DNA from 4 places in the Streptomyces sp. NPDC015171 genome. Region 2 is predicted to be linked to each of the others. Evidence: riboswitches for the same ligand, from Rfam matches in the RefSeq annotation. Region 2 holds a riboswitch; each other region holds the start of a gene.
What was found. Region 2 has a riboswitch for cyclic di-AMP ahead of ACF073_RS25660 (M23 family metallopeptidase). Riboswitches for the same ligand answer to the same signal wherever they lie in the genome.
Positions count from the first base shown of each region.

Region 1: it holds a riboswitch for cyclic di-AMP, as region 2 does, so the genes downstream of both, ACF073_RS03035 (NlpC/P60 family protein) here and ACF073_RS25660 (M23 family metallopeptidase) in region 2, are expected to answer to the same signal.
Region 3: it holds a riboswitch for cyclic di-AMP, as region 2 does, so the genes downstream of both, ACF073_RS03950 (transglycosylase SLT domain-containing protein) here and ACF073_RS25660 (M23 family metallopeptidase) in region 2, are expected to answer to the same signal.
Region 4: it holds a riboswitch for cyclic di-AMP, as region 2 does, so the genes downstream of both, ACF073_RS33280 (peptidoglycan DD-metalloendopeptidase family protein) here and ACF073_RS25660 (M23 family metallopeptidase) in region 2, are expected to answer to the same signal.

Region 1 is NZ_JBIBUO010000001.1:675,033-680,019, reverse strand. Features, by position in the region: gene ACF073_RS03045 (NlpC/P60 family protein) at 1-917, opposite strand, end outside; gene ACF073_RS03040 (hypothetical protein) at 1,586-1,939, shown strand; gene ACF073_RS03035 (NlpC/P60 family protein) at 1,970-3,247, opposite strand; cyclic di-AMP (ydaO/yuaA leader) riboswitch at 3,256-3,424, opposite strand; gene pcrA (DNA helicase PcrA) at 3,687-4,987, shown strand, end outside.
Region 2 is NZ_JBIBUO010000010.1:19,656-24,642, forward strand. Features, by position in the region: gene ACF073_RS25650 (PrsW family intramembrane metalloprotease) at 1-801, shown strand, start outside; gene ACF073_RS25655 (aldo/keto reductase) at 869-1,813, opposite strand; gene ACF073_RS25660 (M23 family metallopeptidase) at 1,898-3,010, opposite strand; cyclic di-AMP (ydaO/yuaA leader) riboswitch at 3,018-3,186, opposite strand; tRNA gene ACF073_RS25665 (tRNA-Met) at 3,497-3,570, shown strand; gene ACF073_RS25670 (dihydrofolate reductase family protein) at 3,624-4,757, opposite strand; gene ACF073_RS25675 (MarR family winged helix-turn-helix transcriptional regulator) at 4,850-4,987, shown strand, end outside.
Region 3 is NZ_JBIBUO010000001.1:857,704-862,690, reverse strand. Features, by position in the region: gene ACF073_RS03965 (ATP-grasp domain-containing protein) at 1-253, shown strand, start outside; gene ACF073_RS03960 (NAD(P)-binding domain-containing protein) at 300-1,502, shown strand; gene ACF073_RS03955 (HAD family hydrolase) at 1,746-2,558, shown strand; gene ACF073_RS03950 (transglycosylase SLT domain-containing protein) at 2,701-3,180, opposite strand; cyclic di-AMP (ydaO/yuaA leader) riboswitch at 3,185-3,364, opposite strand; gene ACF073_RS03945 (polyprenyl synthetase family protein) at 3,953-4,963, shown strand.
Region 4 is NZ_JBIBUO010000016.1:76,635-81,621, reverse strand. Features, by position in the region: gene ACF073_RS33285 (alpha-galactosidase) at 1-2,065, shown strand, start outside; cyclic di-AMP (ydaO/yuaA leader) riboswitch at 2,372-2,525, shown strand; gene ACF073_RS33280 (peptidoglycan DD-metalloendopeptidase family protein) at 2,531-3,451, shown strand; gene ACF073_RS33275 (SGNH/GDSL hydrolase family protein) at 3,691-4,476, shown strand; gene ACF073_RS33270 (TetR/AcrR family transcriptional regulator) at 4,535-4,987, opposite strand, start outside.

The sequences.
Region 1 (4,987 bases), on a different contig from region 2:
CCGGGCTGGAGTTCGGAGCGGGAGACCCGCCGGCCCGCGTTGATCTGGGCGTAGGTGGTGCGGGGCAGGGAGATGCCGGCGGAGCGGTAGGCGGCCTGGGCCAGGCCCGAGCAGTCGAAGGCGTTCGGGCCTGTGGCGCCCCATACATAGGGGCTGCCGAGCTTGCCGTAGGCGTAGGCGACGGCCGCCGCGGCACGCCCGGTGGGGGCCGGGACGGAGCCGGCCGGGTCCAGCGGCTCCCGCGGGCCGGCGGCCGACCGGGAACCGCGTCCGGCCGTGCCCTCGGCGCCGGTGACCTCGGTGCGCTGCCGCGGGGGCAGCTGCGCCAGCAGCCGCCGGGCCTCGTCCAGCTTGCCCGTGACGGTCGTCTTCCGTCGTCTCAGCTCGGCCTGTCGTGACCGCAGCGACCGCAGCTCGACGCGCGCGGCACCGCGCAGCCGCTCGATCTCCCGCAGCTGTTGGCGCACCCGGGAGACGGCGGCGGCCTGCCGGTCGCCGGCACGCTCCGCGAACGCGGCGCCGTCCAGATAGCGGTCGGGGTCGCTGGAGAGGGCCAGCTGCCAGGCCGGGGCGATGGCGCCGTCCCGGTACTGCGCCGCGGCGAACGAACCCAGCGCGTCCCGGGCCGAGTTGAGCCTCTGCTGCCTGCGGGCGGCCTCGCCCTGGAGCGTGCTCACCCGCCGCTGCGCCGTGTCCGCCTTCTCCTTCGCCCCGTTGTACTTCTCGGTGGCGGCCTCGGCCTCCCGGTACAACGTGTCCACCTTGGCCTTCACCTGCCCCGGCGTCAGCTGCGGCTCGGCGTGTGCCGTCCCGTCGAAGCCGGTCGCGGTGGCCGCGCCCGCCAGGGCGAGCGTGGCCGCCGTCCGGGCCGTATGACCGCTGAGCGGGCGTTGCGAGGGCTTGCGGTGCGCTGCCACCTGGACCGTCACGTCCTTCCGTGCGACTCGTACGACCGAGTGTCAGTACGACCGAGTGTCCGTATGACCAGGAGGTCGGCACGGCCGGATGGCCGTGCGACCGGGCGGTCAGTGGGCCCCGCGGCGGCCCGCACAGGGGGAGTGGGCCGCCGCCGGGCTTTCTCGGCGCTGGCGGCCGACTGCCGCCCCCGGTCCGGGCGGCTGGGGGAGCCGGTCACCTGGGGGAGGACGCTAGGCCGGACGGTGACGAGAAGGTAACGCGGTGTACGGAACTGGTTCCGACGGACCGGGAAGTGACCGGATGTGATCGCGTCGCCGGACTGGAGTCGACATGTTCACGCAGCGTGGTGACCGAAGCGCGGAAAGGGGGACAGGCGAGGGCCGTGGGCTGCTATGGGGCGGATATATGCACGTTCTCCGGAGTCGTCGCGAAGGCGCCGTCACCGCCTGTCACCACCACCCGTCACCCCTGCCGGGTGGAAGTGCTTTCCCGACTGCCTGTGGGAGGGGTCGCGCGCCCGCGACGGGGCCCGGATCCGCCCGCACGGTCCGACCGCAGCCCTCGCGAGCCCGGCTCCGGCAGGGCGGGACGGCCCGCATCGCTCGAACACCCCGGAACGGCACCCTGCCGTCCCTGGGGCCGCTGCCCACGAATAGGCTCCGGCCCCATGGACGTACTCATCCATCTCTTCGTCGGCCTGCACATCATCGGTATCGCCGCGCTGCTCGGCGGTTTCCTCACCCAGATGAAGGCGATGGGCCGGGGCACGGCCCGGTTCGTGCCCGGGATGCTGCACGGAGCGCTGACCATGCTGGTGACCGGCGTGGCCCTGGTCGGCCTCAACCAGGCCGACGACCACCACGTCAACAACATCAAGATCGGCGTGAAGCTGGCTCTGCTGATCGTGATCCTCGGCCTGGTCTACGTGAAGCGCGACGAGGAGCGGGTCGACAAGGGCCTCTTCGGGCTGGTCGGCCTGCTGACCACGGCCAACATCTTCATCGCCGTCCTCTGGACCTGATCCGGCCCCGTCCTTCGACGCGCCCCGGGGTCAGTCCGGCCGCACCACGCTGTGGACGGCCGCCTCACCGGCGGCGGTGACCGGCTCCTCCCGCACGTACGCGCCCGGTCTGGGTGCGTGGATCATCATGCCGTCGCCCGTGCACAGCCCGACGTGGCTGACGTCGTCGTGGAAGAAGACGAGGTCGCCGGGGCGGGCCTGCGCGGCCGGGACCGGGGTGCCGGCGGCGGCCTGCTCGCGTGCGGTGCGCGGGAGGGTGACGCCGGCGGACTTCCAGGCGGCCTGGGTGAGGCCCGAGCAGTCGTAGGAGCCGGGACCGGCGGCGCCCCACACGCACGGCTTGCCGAGCTGGGCGCGGGCGAAGGCGATGGCCTTCCTGGCCTTGGTCGCGTACGCGCCGGAAGGCGTGCCGGGGGCCTGGGAGGTCTGCCGCGACAGCAGCACGCGCGCGTGGGCGAGCTTTTTCTGCACGCTGGCCTTGGCCGTCTTCGGGCCGCTCGCGGCGTCCCCCGGCAGGCTGTCCGCGGGCGCTCCGGCGGCGGTGGCGGGGGCGGCGTCCACGGCGGGCGGGGCCACGGCGGTGCCCCGGGGGGACGTAGAGATGCCGCCCCGGCCGTGGACCGGCGGCGCGACGGCCGCGTCCTGGACCGACGGGATGCCGGCGGCGTGCCGGGCCGAGGGGATGCCGGCGGCGCCCTGGAACGACGGAGCGAGCGCCGCGTCCTGGAGCGTCGGGACACCGGCCGTGTCCCGGACCGACGGGATGCCGCCTGTCTCCCGTGCGAGCGGTATTCCGCCCGTGTCCCCTACGAGCGGTATCCCGCCCGTGTCCCGCAGGGGCGACCCGGCGGCGGTGTCCGGGGCGGACAGGGTGCCCCGCTGGGCCGGGACCGCGCCGCGCTGGGTGGGCAGGGCGCGGTGCCGGGCGCGTCGGGCGACCTCGTCGCGCAGGCGCTGGAGGCTGTCCGCGCGTCGCCGCGGGGCCTCGGCCTCGTCGGTGCGGTCGGCGCGGTCGGTGCGGTCGGTACGGGCTGCCCGCTCGGTGCGCGCGTTCCGCTCGCCCCGCTCGGCCCGCTCCCTGTCGGTGGCGGACGTCTCGGCCGCCGACTCCGCCCGGCGGTACAGGTCGTCGATCTTCCGCTCGATCTCCTCCCGGCTCGGCCTGCCCTGACCGCCCGTGGCCGCGGGCGCGGCCTCGGCGGTCTGGGAGAACACGGCCACGGAGGTGAGGGCGGCGGTGGCGAGGGCGGGGGTGCGGATGCCCGCCCCGTGGGTTCCGCCGGGGCGCGGCTTGCGGTGCGACGCCAAGGGTGGCGACTCCTTCCGTGCTCCGCCTACCGGGTTAGCTGTCGGGTTCGGGCGGGTGCTTGGAAGGGTTGCCCTACGGCGTCGTCCCGGGCGGGAGTCGGCCGATTCACCCCAGGATCGGTGGGTCCCCGGCTCCGCGCACCGTGCGGGGTGCGCCGGACTCGGCGGAGGCCGCGCGGCCCGGCGAGGTTCGCCGGAGTGGGGTCGTGCGGCCTGACGGAAACCTAGCCAACTCGTGTGTCTTCTGTGAAGGTTGGTGCGAGGTATGTCCGATACATTTCTGTGACCTGAGGCAGGTTTCACGCGCGCGTGACCAGGTGCTTCCACTGGGTGAGCGGCCCGCGGGCGCTGTCGGGGCGACGGCCGACTGTCCGGGAATCGGGCCATGTTCCGGGGACGGCGACCGGTTGTCGGTGGGGCACCCTAGACTCGGAGAGCGATGAGCAGCCTCTTTGACGACAGCTTCCTGGCGGACCTCCAGGCCCCTCGCGGGCGCGAGGAGGAGCTTCCGCCGCCGCCCGAGGACGATCACGCTCCGGAGCCGCTTCCGGACGATCTGTTCGGCGGGAAGTTCGACGTGCCGCCGGACCGGGACGGCTACTACCGCGATGGCGCCCCGCGCCCCGCGCTCGACCCGGCGGCGCTCCTGGAGGGGCTGAACGAGAACCAGCGCGCCGCCGTCGTGCACGCCGGCTCCCCGCTGCTCATCGTCGCCGGTGCCGGCTCCGGCAAGACCCGCGTGCTCACCCACCGCATCGCCCACCTGCTCGCCGAGCGGCATGTGCACCCGGGCCAGATCCTCGCGATCACCTTCACCAACAAGGCCGCCGGCGAGATGAAGGAACGTGTCGAGCAGCTCGTCGGCCCGCGCGCGAACGCGATGTGGGTGATGACCTTCCACAGCGCGTGCGTGCGGATCCTGCGTCGCGAGTCGAAGAAGCTCGGCTTCACCTCGTCGTTCTCGATCTACGACGCCGCCGACAGCAAGCGCCTGATGGCCCTGGTCTGCCGCGATCTGGACCTCGACCCCAAGCGCTTCCCGCCCAAGTCCTTCAGCGCCAAGATCAGCAACCTGAAGAACGAGCTGATCGACGAGGAGGACTTCGCCGCCCAGGCCACCGACGGCTTCGAGAAGACCCTCGCCCAGGCCTACGCCCTGTACCAGTCGCGGCTGCGCGAGGCGAACGCGCTGGACTTCGACGACCTGATCATGACGACGGTCAACCTGCTGCGCGCCTTCCCGGACGTCGCCGAGCACTACCGCCGCCGCTTCCGGCACGTCATGGTCGACGAGTACCAGGACACCAACCACGCCCAGTACGCGCTGGTGCGCGAGCTGGTCGGCACTGGCGGACGGGCCGCCGAGGACCTCGGCGTACCGCCCGGCGAGCAGGACCTCCCGCCCGCCGAGCTGTGCGTGGTCGGTGACGCGGACCAGTCGATCTACGCCTTCCGGGGCGCGACGATCCGCAACATCCTCCAGTTCGAGGAGGACTACCCGAACGCGACGACGATCCTGCTGGAGCAGAACTACCGCTCCACGCAGACCATCCTGTCCGCCGCCAACGCGGTCATCGAGCGCAATGAGTCCCGGCGCCCGAAGAACCTCTGGACCAACGCCGGCCAGGGTGCGCGGATCACCGGCTACGTCGCCGACACCGAGCACGACGAGGCCCAGTTCGTCGCCGACGAGATAGACCGTCTCACGGACGCCGGCGACGCCAAGGCGGGCGATGTGGC
Region 2 (4,987 bases):
GTGGTGATAGCCGGGATCACCGCCACCGGCTTCGCGTTCACCGAGAACATCCTCTATCTCGGCACGGCCTTCGGGACCGACCAGCTCACCGGCGACCGCGGCATCGCCTCCGTCACCGCCGCCACCTTCTTCGTGCGCATCGTGATGTCACCGTTCGCGCACCCTCTGTTCACCGTCCTCACCGGCATCGGCTTCGGCATCGCCGCGCTGTCCGCCGAACGGCAGCGGGTGCGGCGGGTCCTGCTGCCGGCCGGCGGACTGCTGCTGGCGATGAGCATGCACGCCTTCTGGAACGGCTCTTCCACCTTCGGCCCGTACGGCTTCTTCGCCGTCTACGCCGCCTTCATGGTGCCGTCCTTCGCGCTGCTGACCTGGCTGGCGGTCCGGACCCGGCAGCGGGAGCTGCGGACCGTGCGGACGGAGCTGCCGGCGTATGTGCTGGCCGGGTGGCTGGGGCCGGCCGAGCCGTTCGCGCTCGGGTCGATGCGGGCGCGGCGGATGGCCCGGGACTACGTCCGCCACCACCACGGGCGCCCGGCGGCGCGGGCGGTGGCGCAGTACGAGGCGTACGCCACCTCGCTGGCGTTCCTGCGGCACCGGGGCCGCGCGGGCAAGGCCGGGGCCGACTTCACCGTCCGCGAGCGGGAGCTGCTGGACGAGCTGTGGAAGCGGCGCGAGCTGGCCCGGCCGGCCCTGGAGTACGCGTCGAGGACGTCCGCTCCGGCGCCGGTGCACTGGGCGCCGGCGCCGTACGGGTATCCGGCGGTGCCGTATCCCGCGTACAACCCGTACCGGGTCTAGCCGTAGCGGCCGCGGGAGTCCGGCACCGCCGGATCGTGACGCCGCGCGGGGTGCGCGGCGGGGCGGGTCAGGCCGAGGCTTCGGTCAGGGTGGTGATGTCCTGGTCCGTCAGCTTCAGGTCCGCCACGCCGAGGAGCGCCGGCAGCTGGTCCACCGTGCGGGCCGAGGCGATCGGTGCGGTGATCGTCGGCTGGGCGGCCAGCCAGGCCAGCGCGACCGTGGCGACCTGGGCCCCGTGCGCCGCGGCGACCTCGTCCAGGGCCGTGAGGACCCGCTGGCCCCGCTCGGAGTCCGCGTATTCGCGCACCCGGCCGGCGCGGGCGCTCTGCACGGTGGCGCCGGGCCGGTACTTGCCGGTGAGGAAGCCCGAGGCCAGCGAGAAGTACGGCACGGCGGACAGGCCCTCGCGGGCGGCGAGGTCCTGCAGCGGGCCCTCGTAGGTGTCGCGGGAGACCAGGTTGTAGTGCGGCTGGAGGGCGACGTAGCGGGCCAGGCCCTCGCGGTCGGAGAAGTCGAGGGATTCCTGGAGGCGCTCGGCGCTGATGTTCGAGGCGGCGATGTGCCGGACCTTGCCGGCCTTCACCAGCTCGTCCAGCGCGCCGATGATCTCCTCGACCGGCACCTCGGGCTTGTCGAAGTGGGTGTAGTAGAGGTCGATGTAGTCGGTGTCCAGGCGGCGCAGGGAGGCGTCCGCGGCGGCCTTGATGTTGGCGGCGGACAGGCCCTGGTAGTCGGGGTGCTGGCTGACCTTGGTCGCGATGACGACATCGGCGCGGTTGCCGCGCGCCTTGGCCCACCTGCCGATGATCGTTTCCGACTCGCCGCCCTTGTTGCCCTCGATCCAGGCGGAGTAGGCGTCGGCGGTGTCGATGAAGTTGCCCCCGGCCGCCGTGTAGGCGTCGAGGACGGCGAAGGAGGTCTGCTCGTCGGCGGTCCAGCCGAAGACGTTGCCGCCGAGGGAGAGCGGGAAGACCTCGAGGTCGGAGGAGCCGAGTTTACGAAGTGACGTCATACGTCATGACAACGCCGGCGGGGGATGATCGCATCCCGCCGCCGGCGCCGATTCCCGCGGAGTCACTCGTTCGCCACGGTGGCGTCAGGGGGTGAGCCCCTTGCCCCGCAGCCACGCCATCGGGTCGATGCCGGTGGCCTGGCCGCCCGGGTGGACCTCCAGGTGCAGATGCGGGCCCGTGACGTTGCCGGTGGCGCCGACGCGGCCGATGACCTCGCCGGTGGCGACCTTCTGGCCGGCGGAGACGCTGATCGAGGACTGGTGGCAGAACCACAGCTCGGTGCCGTCGTCCAGGGTGAGGATCGTGCGGTAGCCGTAGGAGCCGGCCCAGCCCGCCTCGGTGATCGTGCCGCTGTGCACGGCCTTGATCAGGGTGCCGGTGGGCGCCGCGAAGTCGAGACCGGTGTGGTAGCCGGAGGACCACATCGAGCCGGCCTGGCCGAACGTCGAGGTGATCGTGTACGAGGAGGTCGGCAGCGAGTACTTCTTGGCCAGCTCGGCCAGCTTGGCCTGCCGCTCCGCCTCGGCCTTGCGCTCGGCCTTCTTCGCGGCGTCGGCCTCCGCCTTCTCCTTGGCCTCGGCGGCCTGGGCGGCGGCCTCCTTCTCGGCCTTGGCTGCGGCGTCGGCGCTCTGCTTCTGCGAGGCGGCGAGCGCGGCGGCGGTGGCCTTGCTGTCGGCCTGGCCCTGCTGCTGCTCGGCCTGGGCCATGATCCGGCTGCGCAGGGTCTCGCCCGCTCCGGCGTTGTCCTCGGTGTCGGCGGAGGCCGCGCCGACGCTGCTGAGCGTGGTGGTCGCGGCCTCGGAGGGCTGCGCGTCGGCGGAGCCGCCGTCGAAGAGGGAGCCGACGGAGGGCAGGTCCGGCATCGAGATGGACACCGGCGGCTTGCCGGTGTTGGCGCTGGCCATGCCGCCCGCGCCGACCGCCGCTATGACGCCGACGCCGAGGACGGTGGAGCTGCGGGCGAGGCCGCCGCGCTGCTTGGCGACGCGGTGCCGGCCGCGGACCGGGGCGACGGACTCCGCGGTGGGGTTCCACTCCTGGAAGGGGCCTTCTTCGGCGCGGTAGGCACCGTAGGCGCCGTGGGCGTCGTAGCCGCCGTGGGCGTCGTAGCCGCCGTGGGACTCGTGGCCGAAGGCTTCGGGATCGCGCTGTTCCGGTATGAGCAGGGCTTCGGGGACAGGCCGGTTGGACGCCACGCGGGCGTGCTCCTTTCCTTCCTCCGCCTACCGGGTTAGCTGACGGGTTCGGAGCAGGAAGGTCTCCTACGCGCGTATACCTGTCGTGGACTCCGTGAGTTCACTTCGGCATCCGCGTGATTCACCCCAGGGTGGTGGTTCCCCGGCTCCCTTGCGGGACTCGGCGCGTGCGCGCGGAGCCGTCTCTTGTGACGGCTGGGACGACCGCGCTGCGTTATCGAACGTTAATAGACCTGCCAGTCACTTTCCAAGCCGTTCGGCTTGATCATTACCGTTTTTGACGGTTGATTAATCGCCTGATACCCAGGCAAGTCGGGCGAGTTGGCCGGGGCTCGGAAATGTTCAGCAGTCACCGAAGGTTTTGATGGTGACTCAGTTGTTATGCGGAGGGCGCCCGTCCGATCACCTTCGGTGACGGCCGCGTGGGGCGCACGGGAACCGATGTGCAGAAAGCCCTGAGCATGGCGTACAGTAGAGACACAACGACGCGGGGTGGAGCAGCTCGGTAGCTCGCTGGGCTCATAACCCAGAGGTCGCAGGTTCAAATCCTGTCCCCGCTACTGAAGAATCAGGGCCCGGAATCCAAGAGGATTCCGGGCCCTGATTGCTGTCGTCACCCCAGCAGATGTCCGTTCGGCGCCTTGGCGAGAGCCTCCAGCTCCGCAAGGACCACGACCCGCGCCCCCGCCGCGGTCAGGACGCCCGTGCCGTCGGCCCCGGCGACGAAGGTGTCGGGCTCGCGCCAGGCGGTGACCACCCGGCGCACCCCGGCCCGCAGGATCAGCTCGGCACACGGCGCCGGGCGCGAGGCGCGGCGGGCACAGGGCTCCAGGCTGCTGTAGACCGTGGCGCCGGACAGCCGCGGGTCGGCCGGGTCGGTCTTCGCGAGGGCCGCCTCCTCCGCGTGGACCACCGGGTCGGCGCCCTCGCGCGAGAAGCCGCGGGCCAGCTCGGCGCCGTCGGCGGCGACGACGACCGCGCCGACGCTGAACGCCGTCGCCGAGGGCGGGCACTGGGCGGCGAGTTCGCAGGCCGTGCGCAGCCAGTGCCGGTCGGCGGCGGTGGCCGCTGCGCCGGTGCCGGGGGCGGTGGGCGCGTAGCGCATGAGGACGACGTCCTCGATCCGGCGGGTGTCCAGCAGGCGCAGGCGTCCGCCCTGGTAGCCGCCGGGGCCGAAGAGGCGCGGGGCCGCCGGGTCGCCGACGAACAGCGGGGCGAGGACCAGCTGGAGTTCGTCGGCGAGGCCCTGCTGGAGGAGCTGGGTGTGGACCGTGCCGCCGCCCTCCACCATCAGGCGCCCGACTCCGCGCTCGTCGTGCAGGTGCGCCAGCAGGGCCCGCCAGTCCAGCGCGGGCCCGAGCGGGACGACACCGGCGGTGCTCCCGAGGAGAGCGGCGGCCCGTTCGGCGCCCCGGTCGGTGGTGTACACGAGCTTCTCGCCGCCGGTGTGCCAGAAGCGGGCGGCCGGGTCGAGCTCGCCCGAGCCGGTGACGGTGACCTTCAGCGGGTACTCCGGCCGGCCCGCCGCGCTCCGGGCCGCGCGCCGCTCGGCGGAGTTGACCAGCAGGCGCGGATTGTCGGCGCGGATCGTGCCGGCGCCCACGAGGATCGCGTCGACCGAGGCCCGCACCTCGTCGACCCGGTCGAAGTCGGCCGGGCTGGACAGCAGGAGCCGTTCGGGGCCGGTGTCGTCCAGGTAGCCGTCGAGGGAGACGGCGGCGGACAGCAGCACGTACGGCAGGGGCATCGAGGCCCTCTCTTCCGGAGTCGGCCGGCCGGCGGGCGGGCAGAAGACCCGGACGGCTTGGTTCAAGTTTGAAACAAACTTACACTGGCACCATGACGACCCGCTGGCTCAGCCCCGAGGAGCAACGCGCCTGGCGTGCCTACGTCGCCGCCTCCCGCCTGCTGGAGGACGCGCTCGACCGGCAGCTCCAGCAGGAGGGCGGCATGCCCCACCTGTTCTACTCGGTGCTC
Region 3 (4,987 bases), on a different contig from region 2:
GGGGGAACAGCGCGCCGGCCACCGCTACATCGTGGAGAACATCGACCTGCCCGCCCTCCTCGCCTACCGTCGCAGCGGCTACACCACACCGCACGCGCCGGCCAGGCCGAGCGGCACGGAGCTGGCCTGGCTCGCGGGTGACGACCCGCTGCCGTTCCTCACGATGCTCGCCCGCTTCGTGCGCCCGGGCGCGAAGCACCTCTATCAGCTGTGGCGGACCAGCCGCCGCGGCGGCAGCACCGCCACGAAGTAGGCAAGGCCACGACAGCGTGGCGTACCGCGTCCTGGGGAGGGACTTCGTGATCCGACCGGTAGCAGTGATCGGGGCGGGGCCGTTCGGCCTGTCCACCGCCGCCCATCTGCGGGCGCGCGGCATCCCCGTCCGTGTCTTCGGCGATCCCATGGTGAGCTGGCGTGCCCACATGCCGCAGGGCATGCTCCTCAAGTCGACGCCCGCCGCCTCCAGCCTCGACTGCCCGCAGCCCGGCCACACCCTGGCCGACTACTGCGACGCGGCCGGGACACGCCGGCTGGTGACCGACGAGGACATCATCCCGGTGGAGACCTTCATCGCCTACGGGGAGTGGTTCCAGCGCGAGCTGGTGCCCGAGCTGGAGCGGGTGCGGGTCGTCTCCGTCGACCAGGGCCCGGGCGGCGGCTTCGAACTCAAGCTGGACTCGGGCGAGCTGTTCACCGCGCGCGCGGTCGTCGTCGCCACCGGCCTGTCCGGGCTCGCCCACCTGCCGGCCGCGCTGGCACCGGCCGCGGCCGGCGGCCCCGCCCCGGCAGGCCCCGTCTCGCACAGCTCGCAGCACCATGATCTCGGCCGGTTCGCCGGCAAGGAGCTGATCGTCATCGGCGCCGGCCAGTCCGCGCTGGAGACGGCGGCGCTCGCGGCGGAGGCGGGCGCACGCGTGCGCGTGGTCGCGCGCGGCCGCGGCCGGGTGGCCTTCGGCGCCCCGCCCTGGAAGCAGCCGAGGTTCCGTCCCGAGTCCCCGTTCGGCCGCGCCTGGTCCCTGTGGGCGCTCAGCTATTACCCGCACTCCTACCGCCACCTGCCCGAGGCCGTCCGCCACCACCTGGTCCGCCGCGTCCTCGGCCCGCTCGGCGCCTGGTGGCTGCGTGAACGCTTCGAGAGCGCCGTGCAGGTGCGGGACGTCTCCCGGGTGGAGGGCGCCGAGATCCGGGACGGCAGCCCCGTGCTCACCGTCCGCGCCCATCCCGGCCACACCGAACGGCTCATCGCCGACCATGTCATCGCCGCGACCGGCTATCGCGTCGACATCGCGGCGATGGACTTCCTCGGCCACGGGCTGCGCACCCGGCTCGCGGTGAGCCGCGGCACGCCCCGGCTGGGCCCCGGCTATGTGTCCTCCGTGCCCGGCCTGTACTTCACCGGCCTGCCGGCCGCGTCGTCCTACGGTCCGGTGATGCGGTTCGTCTGCGGTACGGAGTTCGCCTCCCCGCGCCTGGCGCGGCACCTGGCCGCCGCCCACGGCTGAGCGGCGGCGCCGGCAGCCGCGGTCCCCGCCCGCCCGCTCCTGGGCGCGCGGGGACGCACCGGCCGAGCCACCGCCGCACCCTGCCGAGCCACCGCCGCACCTGGCCGAGCCGCCGCCGCACCTGGCCGAGCCGCCGCCACACCGCCATCAAGGCACCTACAGACCCCACTTGGGGGCGAACAGCACGTAAGTGCGTGGAACGGCAGGTGAGTCGGGGGGCCGCCGTGTCCGTATTCTCTGGTCATGGCACCCACCCCCGCATATGCACTGATCGCCACCGACCTGGACGGGACGCTGCTGCGCGGCGACGACACCGTCTCCGACCGGTCGCTCGCCGCGCTCGCGCGGGTGGCGCGGGCCGGTGCCCGGCACCTGGTGGTGACGGGCCGCCCGGCCCCGCGGGTACGGCCCCTCCTCGCGGACCTGGGCTGCACCGGGCTCGCGGTGTGCGGGCAGGGCGCGCAGGTCTACGACGCCGGGGGCGACCGCCTGCTCTGGTCGGTTCGGCTGGACCGGGAACTGGCCGAGACCGCGCTCGGCAAGATCGAGGCGGAGGTGGGGCAGGTCTACGCGGCGGTCGACCAGGACGGCGTGGACGGACTCACGCTGATCGAGCCCGGCTACCGGATGCCCCACCCGACCCTGCCCGCGGTGCGCGTCGCCCGCCGCGACGACCTGTGGTGCGCGCCCATCAGCAAGGTGCTGCTGCGGCATACGTCCCTGTCCGACGACGCGTTGGCGGCCGTGGCGCGCGCGGCGGTGGGTTCGCTGGCGACGGTCACCATGTCGGGGCCCGGCACCGTGGAACTCCAGCCGAGCGGGGTGACGAAGGCGACCGGCCTCGCGCTGGCCGCCGAACGACTTGGGATCGGCGCCGCGCGGACGCTGGCCTTCGGCGACATGCCCAACGACATCCCGATGTTCGGCTGGGCCGGACGCGGTGTCGCCATGGCCAACGCCCATCCCGAACTCAAGGCGGTGGCCGACGAGATCACCCTGTCGAACGAGGACGACGGCATCGCCGTCGTCCTCGAAAGACTGTTCCCGACCGACTGACCGGCACCTCAGTAGCCACCGGCCGATCGGGCGGATCGGGCCGATCGGACCTGCCGGGGGCCGGGTGCCGGTCGGCCGGGCCTGCCGGGTGTCGGGGCCGAGTGCCGGCCGGCCGGGCCTGCCGGGTGCCGGCCCGCGGCTGTCAGTACGCGCTGAAGACGTTGTCGATCGAGCCGTACCGCGCGGCCGCGTAGTTGCAGGCGGCGGTGATGTTCGCGACCGGGTCGTAGATGTCGAACGAGGTTCCGGCGACGTGGTAGGCGTTGAACGTCGGGTCGATGACCTGGAGCAGGCCCTTGGACGGGATGCCCTTGGCGGCGTTGGAGTCCCAGAGGTTGATGGCCGCCGGGTTGCCCGAGGACTCCCGGATGACGTTGCGGTAGATGCCGTTGTAGGTGCCCGGGATCTTCTTCTCGCTCATGATCGCGAGCGACTCGCGGATCCAGCCGTCGAGGTTGTTCGGGTATCCGGCGGGGGTGGTGGCGGCCGTCGTGGTGGTGCCGGTGGTCGCGGAGGCGCTGGTCGCGCCGATGAGCGGCAGGACGAGGAGGGCCGCGCCGGATCCGACGGCGGCGAGGGTGCGGACGAGGCGGGTGCGGCGGTGCTGAGCGGCAGCGAGCATGGGGGATTCCTCTCCGGCGCCTACGAGGTGAGCTGTCGGGTTCGGGCGGGGAGGTGCCCGGCCGTGCCTGGGGAGGGCACGGCTTCACCCCGAGCCGTTCCGGTGCGGCATGGGCCGTTCCGGTCCGGCGGCTTACCTGGGTCCCCCGCTCCTGCCGTACGAATGAGTTCGTCGATGGGTTATGCGGGCGGCGGCAGGATTAGGCGTCCGCCCGACGGCCCGGAACGTATGCGACCGCACATGTCGGGAACAAGTACCGGATTCACGCAATGCGCCATTTGACCTTGATCGACGCCGTATGAGGCGCTTGATCCTTTGCGGTTGCCAATCCTCAACTCGCCGACGCGGCAAGGGGTGGTGGGGGTCCGGGGGAGTGAAGTGGACCCCTGGGGCGAGTGACCCAATTCACGAAATGGCAAAACCCTGCAAATCAGACATGAGGGATTAGAGGGATTCACGCCTGAAGTCGGACTAATGGTGGAAGCCGGGATGTGGTGCGTGTCGTTGCCGTAGTGGTCGATGGGGGGAGAGTGACCGAAAGGGGGGCCTGGAGAGGTCACGACACGGTGCTCGGATTACTGTTAAGTCGATAAATGTCCGTTATTACCATCTGATCAAAACCATGGCGGTCATGGTCCGATACCGCCCGGGCTGGACCGGTGGGCGCTATCGGTGATCGAAACGGGACCGGATACGCTGACTTGAGTGAGGGCAACGACCTATCGACAAACCGCGTAATCGCCAGCAGACACCAGCAGACAGGAGACCCCTCGTGACCGTCGTCGGGCCGTTCGGGCTGAGCGTGCGGGACCAGGCTCTGGAAGCCGATGTCCAGGCCGGATTGGCGGCTGTCGAGGAAGGCTTGCTCGAGGCCACCAAGAGCGAGGTCCCGTTCATCACGGAGGCCGCGCAGCACCTCCTACGGGCCGGAGGGAAGCGTTTCCGGCCACTTCTCGTGATGCTCGCCGCCCAGTTCGGCGACCCCTACGCGCCGGGCGTCGTGCCGTCGGCCGTGGTCGTGGAGCTGACCCACCTCGCCACGCTCTACCACGACGACGTCATGGACGAGGCGGCCGTGCGGCGCGGCGTGGACAGCGCCAACACCCGCTGGGACAACTCCGTCGCCGTCCTCACCGGCGACTTCCTCTTCGCCCGCGCCTCCCAGATCCTCGCCGACCTCGGCCCCGAGGCGGTCCGGGTGCAGGCCCTGGCCTTCGAGCGGCTGGTCACCGGTCAGATCCTGGAGACCGCGGGTCCCTCGGACGGGCGCGACCCGGTCGAGCACTACCTGGACGTGCTCGGCGGCAAGACGGGCTCCCTGGTGGCGGTGGCGTGCCGGTTCGGCGCGATGATGTCCGGCGCGGACGAGACGGTCGTCGACGTACTCACCCAGTACGGCGAACGGCTGGGAGTCGCCTTCCAGCTCGCGGACGACGTCCTGGACATCGCCTCCGACTCCCACGAGTCCGGCAAGACCCCGGGCACCGACCTGCGCGAGGGCGTCCCGACCCTGCCGGTGCTCCGGCTGCGCGAGCGGACCGCCCGGCTGGGCCTCGCCGAGGACCTCGCGCTGTGCGAGCTGCTGGACTCCGACCTCAGTGACGACGGCCGGCACGCGGAGGCGCTGACCGCCCTGCGCGCGCACCCCGCGCTGGAGCAGGCCCGCCGGGACACCGTCCGGTACGCGGAGGAGGCGCGGGCCGCGCTGGCCCCGCTGCGCGAGTGCGACGCCAAGGCGGCGCTGCTGGAGCTGTGCGACGCGGTGGTGCACCGGGCCGGCTGACCCGGCCGGACACCGCCGCGCACG
Region 4 (4,987 bases), on a different contig from region 2:
CATCGCCGAAGACGGTCGTACCTGGCTCCTGTCGGGCCCCGGCAGCAGCTATGCCCTGCACCTCACCGCAGCGGACGAGCTGCTGCACCTGCACTGGGGGCCGCGGATCGCCCTCGCCGACGCCGAGGCGCTCGCGGCACACCCGCTGCCCGCTTACTGGGCCTTCGAGTCCCCCCTCGACGGCCGCGAGGAGTACCCCGTCGAGGGCGGCCCCCGCTTCGTCCGCCCCGCTCTCTCCGTGCGCACCGACGAGCGCCGCGGCACCGAGTGGCGCTTCGAGTCCTACCGCGCGGAGGGCGACGAGCTGCGGCTGCGCTTCGACGACGACGGCGTGGGCATCACGCTGCACTACCGGATGCGCGGCGACGTCGTCGAGCGCTGGGTGACCGTCCAGAACGGCGGCAGCTCGCGCGTGGAGCTGCTGCGGGCGGACGCGGCCACCTGGACCCTGCCCGACCGCGAGGGCTGGCGGCTGTCCCAGCTGCACGGCCGCTGGGCCGCCGAGTCCCGGCTCACCACCGCCCCCCTCACCTACGGCGAGAAGGTCATCGGCAGCCGCCGCGGCCACACCGGCCACCAGCACCTGCCCTGGGTCGCCCTCGACACCGACGCCACCGAGGAACGCGGCGAGGTCTACGGCTGCGCGCTCGGCTGGTCCGGCTCCTGGCGCATCGCCGTCGCCCAACTCCCGGACGCGCGCGTGCAGATCACCGGCGGCGCCGGCCACGACGACTCCGGGCTGCTGCTCCTCGCGCCCGGTGAGTCGTACACCACCCCGGTCTTCGCGGGCCTGTGGAGCGACGGCGGCTTCGGCGGCGCGAGCCGCACCTGGCACGCCTATCAGCGCGCCCATGTGATCCCGGGGGCCGACCGGGACCGCCCGGTGCTGTTCAACTCCTGGGAGGCGACGACCTTCGACATCTCCGAGAAGCAGCAGGCCGCCCTGGCCCGCCGGGCCGCCGAAATCGGCGTCGAGCTGTTCGTGGTGGACGACGGCTGGTTCGGCGCCCGCACCAGCGACCACGCGGGCCTCGGCGACTGGACGCCCAACCCCGACCGGTTCCCGCACGGTCTCAAGCCCCTCGCCGACCAGGTGCACGGCCTGGGCATGCGGTTCGGCATCTGGGTGGAGCCCGAGATGGTCAACGCGGACAGCGAGCTGTACCGTGCCCACCCCGACTGGGTCCAGCACCAGACGGGACGCAAGCGGACGGAACTGCGCAATCAGCTCGTTCTCAACCTCGCCCGCGAGGATGTCCAGGAGTATCTGTGGGAGCAGCTGGACACCCTGCTGTCCAGCGCCCCGGTCGACTACGTCAAGTGGGACTTCAACCGCTGCTTCACCGACGCCGGCTGGCCGGGGGAGCCGTACCCGCAGCGCCTCTGGGTGGACCACGTCCGCGCCCTGTACGCCCTGCTGGACCGGTTGCGGGCCGCGCACCCCCAGGTCGCCTTCGAGTCCTGCTCGGGCGGCGGCGGCCGGATCGACCTGGGGGTGCTGAGCCGCACCGACCAGGTGTGGACCTCCGACAACACCGACCCGCTGGACCGGCTCGCCATCCAGCACGGCTTCAGCCAGATCCATCCCGCGCGCGTGATGGCCGCCTGGGTCACCGACAGCCCCAACACCCAGCTCAACGGGCGTTCCAGCTCCCTGCGCTTCCGGTTCGTCAGCGCCATGGCGGGCGTGCTCGGGGTCGGCGGCGACCTGACGGAGTGGAGCGCGCGGGAGCTGGCCGAGGCCCGGCGGTGGGTGGAGCTGTACAAGGAGATCCGGCCGGTCGTGCAGCACGGCGAGCTGTACCGGCTGCGGCCCCCGGCGGGCGGCCTGAGCGCCGTCCAGTACGTGCGAGGAGCGGAGACGGTCGTCCTCGCCTGGCTCCAGGCGCAGAGCTTCGGCGAGCCGGCGCCGGCGCTGCGGCTGCGCGGACTCGACCCGACGGCATCGTATGAATGCCGTGAAACGGGCGAAGTGTACCGAGGGGCCGTTCTGCTGCACCATGGACTGCGCACCGGGCTCACGGGCGACCTGGACGCGACGGTTATCCGACTGCACCGCATCTGAGCCATCTGCCCGAATTGATGCCTTCGTCCAAACTCGCCGTGGAATGAGGCGTCATGGCCGAGCAGTGCGTGAGCAGCGTCATATCCGTGACCGTGCGTCGCGCGTCATGTCCACGTAATAGCCGTACGGGAAAAGCGGAACGGGCGCGCGGAGACGCGGGAATTCACGCTGGGTGACCATGGATTTTCGTCCGTGATCAGTCGAAACACGGACAACGGGAATCTGTCGCTTGTTTCCACGCGTCTTGCTCGCCTACCTTCGCCCTCAATCCGGTCGGAACGCCGAATCCTGCCGCCGCCCGGAGTCCCCTGACATGTGACCCGTGCCGGCAGGAGCGGGGGACCCGGGTACGACTGCCTGTCCGGTCTCCGCGACAGGCTAGGGGTGCAGCCGTGCGCGCACGGCCGGGCAGCTCCAGCCCGAACCCGACAGCTGACCTCGCAGGCGCCGGAGAGGAATCGCGCCATGCCCGCCAAGGGTAAGCACCGACGTCCCAAGACCCCGCGTTTTTCTCGCTCCATAGCCGCCGCCGGAACCGGCGGTGCCGCCTTGGCCCTGCCGCTCCTCGGAGCCGCCGGAGCGCACGCCGCCCCCGCCGCGCAGCCGGTCTCCGGAAAGGCCGTGCAGTCCCTTCCGGAAACGACGAAGAAGACCTCGGCCCAGTCGGGCGCGGGTGTGCGCACCTACACCGTGCGCGGCGGTGACTGCCTTGCGAAGATCGCGGAGGAGCAGCACGTCGGCGGTGGCTGGCAGCGGCTCTACGCCGACAACCGGCAGGCCGTGGGCGCCGACCCGTCGCTCATCCACCCGGGCCTGAAGCTCAGCATCGGCCGGCAGGCCGCACCGGCCCGCACCGAGTCCGCTGCCCCCCAGCACCCCTCGGCCGCCGCGCGGCCCTCCCAACCGCCCGCCGCCCAGCCCGCCGCCCCGCAGCCCGCCCAGACCTCCGGGTCCGGCAGCGCGCGCACCTCCGCCACCGGCTACCTCCTCCCGGTGACCGGCGCCACCGTCGGCACCAACTACCACGTCGCCGGCAGCATGTGGTCCAGCGGCTACCACACCGGCGTCGACTTCGTCGTACCGACCGGCACCCCGCTCAAGGCCGTCGCCGCGGGCACCGTCGTCTCCGCCGGCTGGGGCGGCGCGTACGGCAACCAGGTCGTCATCAAGCTGAACGACGGCCACTACGCCCAGTACGCCCACCTCTCGCAGCTCTCCGTCTCGGCCGGCCAGAGCGTGAGCCCCGGCCGGCAGATCGGCCTGTCCGGCGCCACCGGCAACGTGACCGGACCGCACCTGCACTTCGAGATCCGCACCACGCCCGAGTACGGCTCGGACGTGGACCCGGTCGCCTACCTCCGCTCGCACGGCGTCGCCGTCGGCTGAGCGCTCCCCCCGCACCACCTGCCTGACACGCCGCCGAAGGCCGGACCCCGATCCCCGGGTCCGGCCTTTGGTGTGTCCGCGTCCAACAGCCCGGAGATCATGTGTATTCCTGGATGGCAAATTCTTTACGAGTGGCTCATCTCACCGTTCGTCAACCCCCGCCTACGGTCGCGTAGGTCACATCCGAAGGGGAATCATGGTCCGACGTGGCAGACGATTCGAAGAATGACAGCAGATCAGTGATCGGGTCGTACGTGGCGGTGGGGGACAGCTTCACCGAGGGCGTCGGCGATCCCGGCCCCGACGGGGCGTTCGTGGGCTGGGCCGACCGGCTCGCGGTGCTGCTCGCCGACCGGCGTCCCGAGGGCGACTTCCAGTACACCAATCTCGCCGTGCGCGGGAAGCTGCTGGACCAGATCATGGAAGACCAGCTTCCGCAGGCCGCGGGCATGGCCCCGGACCTGATCTCCTTCTGCGCGGGCGGCAACGACATCATCCGCCCGGGCACCGACCCGGACGAGGTGGCCGAGCGCTTCGAGCGCGCCGTGGCCCGGCTGACCGAGGCCGCCGGCACGGTCCTGGTGACCACCGGCTTCGACACCCGCGGCGTCCCCGTGCTCAAACACCTGCGCGGCAAGATCGCCACCTACAACGGGCATGTCCGCGCCATCGCCGACCGGTACGGCTGCCCCGTGCTCGACCTGTGGTCCCTCAAGTCCGTGCGGGACCGCAGGGCGTGGGACAGCGACCGGCTGCACCTCTCGCCCGAGGGGCACACGCGCGTGGCGCTGCGCGCGGGGCAGGCACTCGGCCTGGACGTGCCGGCCGACCCGGAGCAGCCGTGGCCGCCGCTGCCGCAGCGGGGCACCCTGGAGATCCGCCGTGACAACGTCCAGTGGGCGCGCGAGTTCCTCGTCCCCTGGATCGGGCGGCGGCTGCGCGGCGAGTCCTCCGGCGACCACGTGACCGCCAAGGGCGCGCTGTCGCCGGACGACATCAAGATGCGCATCGCCTCCGTGGCCTGACCCGCGGACCGGGCCCCGGACCGCTCCAGCGCGGTCCGGGGCCCGGCCGCGCGCGTGCTCACCGCCGGCGCTCGGTCAACGCATCCCGGTCCAGACCCAGTTCCCGGGCGAGGGCGTCGTCCACCCACTCCTGCGCCCGGGACCGCGGCACCGCGCCCGGGTACGACGTCAGCTGCACCGCCAGACCGTCCAGCAGCGCGGTCAGCCGCAGCGCCGTACCCGCCGGGTCCGGGCACCGGAACTCGCCGGCCGCCACCCCCTCGGCGATGACCTCGGCGATCGCCGCCTTCCACTGCTTGTCCAGCTCCCGGCCGACCTCCCGCAGGGCGGGCTCGCGCAGGGCGACGGCCCAGCCCTCGATCCACAGCCGCCAGCCCTTGGCCTGTCCGGTCGGCGCGTACCAGCGCACCGCCGACCGCAGCCGGCGCAGCGCGGTGGTCCGCCGGCCCAGCAGCTTCCGCAGATGCGCGAGGTCGTCCCGGGCCGCGTAGGCGAACGCGTCGGCGACCAG